Regions from separate parts of the Arthrobacter sp. BGA-UO-ETr-C19 genome, predicted to be linked through region 2. Evidence: predicted binding sites of a transcription regulator. Region 2 holds the regulator's gene; each other region holds the start of a gene.

Region 1 (2,263 bases), on a different contig from region 2:
AACGGCTCGTAGCCCACGTGCTGGCGCGCACGCAGCACGGCATGGCCAAGGCCCTTGGGGTCACCCTGGCGGACATAGTGGATGTCACCCAGGTTGCTCGCGGCCTGGATTGATTCCAGCTTGGCGGTGTCGCCTTTGGCCTCCAGCGTCGCTTCCAGGGCCGGGACACGGTCGAAGTGGTCCTCGAGCGCGCGCTTGTTGCGTCCGGTGATCATCAGGACGTCGCTCAGGCCCACCTTGACGGCCTCCTCGACGACGTACTGGATGGCCGGCTTGTCAACCACCGGCAGCATCTCCTTGGGCATCGCCTTGGTGGCAGGCAGGAACCTGGTGCCGAGCCCAGCAGCGGGGATTACGGCCTTGCGGACTGAACAATTAGTGGAAGTCACTGGTCTAATCTATCCGAGGGAACATTCATACGGTAAATGCTTCCGGCAGCGGCCCGGCCGCCTGCCGCTGCGACAAAGGATGCCATCCATGCCAACAGGGACCATGCCGTCGAAGGACGGGATCCGTTCGCGGCACCGGCAGATCCGGGCCACGATGACAGCAACGGACCTCTCAATCGCCGGCGACGGCATCGCCACCCATGGGCTGCCCTGGGCCGAAGCTATCGCCGCGGGCAAGCCGGCCACGTTCACCGCCTACCTCGGCGTCGATTTCGAACCGCCAACACTTCCCCTGCTGCACGCGCTGCATGAGGCCGGCCACAGCATCCTGCTCCCGGTCTGCGAACCGGACCGGGAGCTCAGCTGGGTCTTCTGGACCCCCGACAGCGAGTTCATCCGCAGCAGGTACGCGCCCATCCAGGAACCCGCCGGTGAGCGCCACGGCCTGGACACGGTGCGGACTGCGGCCGGAATGTTCATGCCGGCAACCGCGGTGGACCGCAGCGGCAACAGGATCGGACAGGGCGGCGGCTATTACGACAAGTTCCTGGCTGCAGCCAACGCCGGTGGCCTGCACCTTCCGAAGGCTGCCATCATCTACGACTCCGAACTCCTGCCCGCCCGGACCATCCCGGCTGAAGACTTTGACCGCCCGGTCGAGGCAGTACTCATGCCCTCCGGGCTGGTAGCCCTCGCGTGACCTCGCCCGGGCGGGGTGATAGAATTGGCACTCAGGCCCTGCGACTGCTAATGGAGTCATTTCCGCCGCGGTGATCCGTCAAGGAGAATCCGGGAAATGAAGCCAGGCAGCACGGGACCTGTCGTTTGTCCAAGAGGAGGATCTACAGTGCCCACGTATGCCTATGCCTGCAAGGATTGCAGCCATGCCTTCGACATCGTGCAGTCTTTCACCGACAGCACTCTGACGTCCTGCCCGGAGTGCCAGGGCACGCTGCGCAAGAAGTTCAACAGCGTCGGCGTGGTCTTCAAGGGCTCCGGCTTCTACCGGACTGATTCGCGCGATTCCAAGGGAAGCACCGTCTCGCCCTCCCCCGCTCCGGCCGCCCCGGCCGCCTCCACTTCGTCTGCACCATCCGCTGCCCCGGCAGCTGCAGCCGCGAGCTAGGCGAGTTCCTGCGGCCACCTGCCGCCTTCAAGCCAAAAGAGTCCGGCCGGGATTACCCGGCCGGACTCTTTTGCTTCGACCGGGCAATCCCCGGCCTGAAGTGTCGGTTCGGACCTGCAGGGCATCCGGTGCGCCTCGGGTGGCCTTTTCCACATACGGCTGCCCGCACCTGTCGTGAGCCAACGGATGGCCCGTAGCGTGGCGGCATGCCAGCTACCGGAATTTTCCCTGCAAGGGCATCCCGCCCGGCCGTTCGTCCCGGCCGCGGCAACGCTTTGCCCGGTTCTCCCGCCCGCCGGCGCCCGCGCGGACGGCGCTTCGCGGGATGGCTGAACCGTAACCGCCGTCTTGCCGTGGCACTCCTCCTCTGCGCGGCCGCGGGGATCGCCGTCCACCAGCTCACTCCTGCCCCTGCCGAGACCGTGAGCGTCCTGGCCGCTGCCCGTGACCTTCCCGCCGGAGCGAACCTGGCCGGGAGTGATCTCAGGCCCGTCAGCATTCCGCCGGCCATGGTGCCGGACGGGACTTTCGCTGTCAGCTCCGGAGTGGACGGCAAGCAGCTGGCAGCGCCGCTTCGCAAGGGCCAGCTCCTCACCGATGCGCAGCTGGTGGGGCCAGGCCTGCTGGCGGGAGCGCCGCCCGGGTCTGCGGCGGTGCCGCTGCGGATGGCAGACCCATCGTCCATCCAGCTGGTGTCCCCCGGACAACTCGTGAACGTAGTCCTGACAAGCGGCAACGGCTATGAGCA
Region 2 (2,263 bases):
CCAGGTGGTCCACCAGAACTCCCAGCCGGCGGCCGGGACCCGGGCGGAAGGAGGCAACGGCCGCTGCCAGGTCATCGATGCCATGGAGGGGTTCGACGACGATGCCCTCCACCCGGAGGTCGTCGCCCCAGACTTTTTCCACGAGTTCGGCGTCATGCTTGCCTTCAACCCAGATCCGGCTGGCCTTGGCTACCTGCGCGCGCTGCCCTTCCACCCGCACAGAACCCGACGCCGTCCGTGCAGCGCGCTGCCCTGCGGGCTTCGCCTTGGGTGCCGGGGGCATCAGGCGGATCGGCTGCCCCTCCAGGAGGAATCCGAAGCCCAGCTTGAACGACCGCGACTTTCCGCGGCGGTCCTCGAGCGCCACCAGGTGCATGCCGCCGGACTTCTCCACGCGGGTCACTGCGCCCACCCAGCCTGACTGGACGTCCTCGAGCACCATGCCGCGCTCCACCGGCACCTCGGGCAGGCTGTTCTTGGCGGGCGCTGCGATCTCCTGCGGGCCCCAGGTCTGGTACTGCATTCGTTCACCGCTCTGCACTCGGAAGGAGCCGCTCCGGCCGCGGGCATGCCGCCGGGGGACAGGCGCCCGGAATTTCGCCCGGAGCGGTACCAATGCTAACAACGCGGCGACTCATATTAGACTTGTTAGCACTTAGGCATGTCGAGTGCTAACCACAGCGTTTGCGGGCAGGATTGTCGCCCGGCGCGGTTATGGCCAAAAGGAGGTGGACTGTGAGCGAACCACGGAAGCTTGAGGTGCTGCGCGCCATCGTGGAGGACTATGTCCATTCCCGCGAACCTGTCGGCTCCAAGGCCCTGGTGGAACGGCACCATCTGGGCGTTTCCAGCGCCACCATCCGCAACGACATGGCGGCGCTGGAGGATGAGGGCCTTATTACGGCCCCGCACACCAGCGCAGGCAGGATTCCCACGGACAAGGGTTACCGCCTGTTCGTTGATCAGATCTCGGCGGTCAAGCCGCTGTCCCCGGCAGAGAAGCGCGCCATCCAGTCGCTGCTCGAAGGGTCAGAGGACCTGGACGACGTCCTGGACCGGACGGCCCGGCTCCTCTCCCAGCTGACCAACCAGGTCGCCGTCGTGCAGTACCCGCACCTGAGCCGCGCCGTGGTCCGGCACATCGAATTCGTGCTGCTGGCGCCCCGGAAGGTGCTGATCGTGCTGATCGCAGACTCCGGGAAGGTGGACCAGCGTGTCGTCGACGCCGGGCAGGACCTGTCGGACGACACGCTCGCCAACTTGCGCACCCGGTTCCTGACAGGAGTTGCCGGAACGCCGGTGGCCAGCCTGCCCCAGCACCTGGCCGCCGTCGTGGCTGGCTGCACGCCGGCCGAGCGCCTCGTTGCCATGGCCCTCGGCAAGGGACTGGAGGGTCTCGCCCACAACAGCCGGGAAGACCGGATGGTCCTGGCCGGAACGGCCAATCTGGCGCGGTCCAACGTAGACTTCCCGCTCAGCATTGGACCTGTGCTGGAAGCCCTCGAGGAGCAGGTTGTGATGCTGCGGCTCTTGAGCGACATGGCGCAGGACCCGCGCGGCGTGGCTGTCAGCATCGGCCGCGAAAACCCGTACGACGGGTTGGCCGAGGCGTCGGTGGTGGCCACCGGCTATGGACCCGACGCCAGTGCCAAAGTGGGCATCCTTGGCCCCACCCGGATGGACTATCCCACCACCATGGCCGCCGTGCGCGCGGTGGCCCGCTACCTTTCGAGGATTCTGGGCCCGTGACCGCACGCCCCGGGCATCCTTTGACCACAGGCAGTACAACCAGGAAGAGATACGAACTTTGAGCAGCCACTACGACGTTCTTGGAGTCTCCCCGGAAGCCACCGGCGAGGAGATCAAAAAGGCCTACCGCAAGCTGGCCCGCTCGCTTCACCCGGACGTCAACTCCGGGGAAGACGCAGCCGAACGGTTCAAGGCCGTCACCCACGCCTATGAGGTGCTGTCCGATCCGCAGAAGCGCAGGGTCTACGACACCACCGGCAACGAGAACGGCACCGACAACGGCTTCGGCGGTGGCGGCTACGCCGGCCAGGGCTTCGCGTTCCAGGACATCTTTGACACCTTCTTCGGCGCCGGCGGCACGTCCGGGCCCGCGTCGCGCGTCCGCCGCGGCCAGGACGCGCTCATCAGCGTCCGGATCGACCTGCGGGACGCCGTCTTCGGTGTCAACAAGAAGCTGGAAGTGGACACGGCCGTCACCTGCCCCACCTGCGAGGGCTCCTGCTGCCAGCCGGGC
Region 3 (2,263 bases), on a different contig from region 2:
GCACGACGGCGGCTGACATCGCACAGGCTCCCGTCCTGGTGAAACTCGCCAAGGACGGCGGCGCCAAGAGCCTCGCGGTGGTCTACGAGGACGGCAGCTACGGCCAGGCCATCTCTGCAGCAGTGTCCGCTTCCGCCAAGGCCGGCGGGCTGGACCCGGTCACCGTCTCCGGCTTCAAGGCGGGCGAGGCGAAGAAGTCCGCGGCCACTGCCCGCGACGCGGCGCCGGACGCCGTCGTCGTCATTGCCCGGGACGGTGCGCAGGGCGCCATCGCCGAGCTCACCAACGCCGGGCTGCCGGGCAATAAACTCATCCTGGGCGACGGCGCCTTCAGGCAGTACGGGTCCGCTCTCGGTTCGAAGTCGCTGGAGGGGGCGCGCGTCCTGGTGCCCGGGGTCTTCCCCTCGGCGCATTTCCAGGCTGAACTCGTGGCCATCGATGCGGGGCTCAAGGACACGACGTTCGCGGCCGAGGCCTTTGATGCCGTGAACCTCGCGGCCCTGGCCGCCGCTGCGGCAGAGGACGACGCCGGTGCCTCCATCGCCGGTACGCTCATCTCCGTTTCCGGCGGCACTTCCGGCAGCCGGGCGTCCGCCTCGCCGTCCGGCCAGCGGGCCGTCTGCTCGACGTACAAGGACTGCCTGGCCGCCATCCGGGACGGAAAGGCCATTGACTACGACGGCGAGTCAGGGCCAATCCGCTTCGATGCGAACGGAGACGTCACTGCCGCGAAGTACATGGTGTTCACCTACGGAGCCGACAACAAGGCCAAGCTCACGGGCAGCGAGGCCGCCGGCAGGGCTGCCGGCTGATCGCTGGCAGCGAATACTCCGCCCGTTCGCAGGATAAACAGACACATCTGCTTGCACTCTCCCCGGGGGAGTGCTAATTATTGATTAGCACTCCAGCGTGCCGACTGCTAATGGGTCGTCCGGTTCAGGCCGGCAGCACCCAGGCGGCGGCGCACGGAGCGAAAGAAACACCTGGTTGGGGTGAGATCCGGACCGTCGGGCATACAGAGGCCTGCGGAAAGGATCGTCCGTCGCGGGCACCGCAGCGAGGTTCCTTCTTAACGACTGTCCCGAAAGGACTATTGCCGTTATGGCCAAGATCATTGCATTTGATGAAGAGGCACGCCGCGGTCTTGAGCGGGGCCTGAACATCCTCGCCGACGCCGTCAAGGTCACCCTCGGCCCGCGTGGCCGCAACGTCGTCCTCGAAAAGAAGTGGGGCGCCCCCACGATCACCAACGATGGTGTTTCCATCGCCAAGGAGATCGAGCTGGACGATCCCTACGAGAAGATCGGCGCCGAGCTGGTCAAGGAAGTTGCCAAGAAGACGGATGACGTCGCTGGTGACGGCACCACCACGGCCACCGTTCTGGCCCAGGCGCTGGTCAAGGAAGGCCTGCGCAACGTCGCGGCCGGCGCTGACCCGCTGTCCCTCAAGCGCGGCATCGAGAAGGCCGTTGAAGCCGTAACCGCCGAACTGCTGAACTCCGCCAAGGAAATCGAAACCAAGGAAGAGATCGCAGCCACGGCTTCCATCTCCGCCGGTGACGACGAAATCGGCGCCCTGATCGCCGAGGCCCTGGACAAGGTGGGCAAGGAAGGCGTCATCACGGTCGAGGAGTCCAACACCTTCGGCCTCGAGCTGGAGCTCACCGAAGGCATGCGCTTCGACAAGGGCTACATCTCCGCGTACTTCGTTACGGACACCGAGCGCCAGGAAACGGTCCTCGAAGACCCGTACATCCTGATCGTCAACTCGAAGATCTCCAACGTCAAGGAACTGGTTGCTGTCCTCGAGAAGGTCATGCAGTCCAACAAGCCGCTGCTGATCATCGCCGAAGACATCGAGGGCGAGGCCCTGGCCACCCTGATCGTCAACAAGATCCGTGGCACCTTCAAGTCCGTCGCCGTCAAGGCTCCGGGCTTCGGTGACCGCCGCAAGGCGCAGCTTGCCGACATCGCCATCCTCACCGGCGGCCAGGTCATCGCCGAGGAAGTTGGCCTCAAGCTTGAGACCGCCGGCCTCGAACTCCTGGGCAAGGCACGCAAGGTTGTCGTGACCAAGGACGAGACCACCATCGTCGAAGGTGCCGGCGACGCCGACCAGATCGCCGGCCGCGTTTCCCAGATCCGCGCCGAGATCGAAAACTCCGACTCCGACTACGACCGCGAGAAGCTGCAGGAGCGCCTGGCCAAGCTGGCCGGCGGCGTTGCAGTCATCAAGGCCGGTGCCGCCACGGAGGTTGAGCTCA

Evidence for each region. Region 2 encodes HrcA, which represses chaperone genes, less so after heat shock. Its sites were predicted from a motif close to TTNGCACTCGNNNNNNNCGAGTGCNAA; they were not measured.
Region 1: AC57BR_RS22275 (FmdB family zinc ribbon protein) is a predicted target of HrcA. The motif match lies at 1,114-1,140, and genes of this name have one in related genera.
Region 3: groL (chaperonin GroEL) is a predicted target of HrcA. The motif match lies at 897-923, and genes of this name have one in related genera.

Annotation. Positions count from the first base shown of each region.
Region 1 is NZ_JCAQPC010000024.1:725,292-727,554, reverse strand. It holds gene galU (UTP--glucose-1-phosphate uridylyltransferase GalU) at 1-389, opposite strand, end outside; gene AC57BR_RS22280 (5-formyltetrahydrofolate cyclo-ligase) at 478-1,089, shown strand; gene AC57BR_RS22275 (FmdB family zinc ribbon protein) at 1,237-1,515, shown strand; gene cpaB (Flp pilus assembly protein CpaB) at 1,722-2,263, shown strand, end outside.
Region 2 is NZ_JCAQPC010000022.1:33,461-35,723, reverse strand. It holds gene AC57BR_RS15035 (DUF3097 domain-containing protein) at 1-523, opposite strand, end outside; gene hrcA (heat-inducible transcriptional repressor HrcA) at 736-1,749, shown strand; gene dnaJ (molecular chaperone DnaJ) at 1,808-2,263, shown strand, end outside.
Region 3 is NZ_JCAQPC010000007.1:162,065-164,327, reverse strand. It holds gene AC57BR_RS02805 (ABC transporter substrate-binding protein) at 1-812, shown strand, start outside; gene groL (chaperonin GroEL) at 1,102-2,263, shown strand, end outside.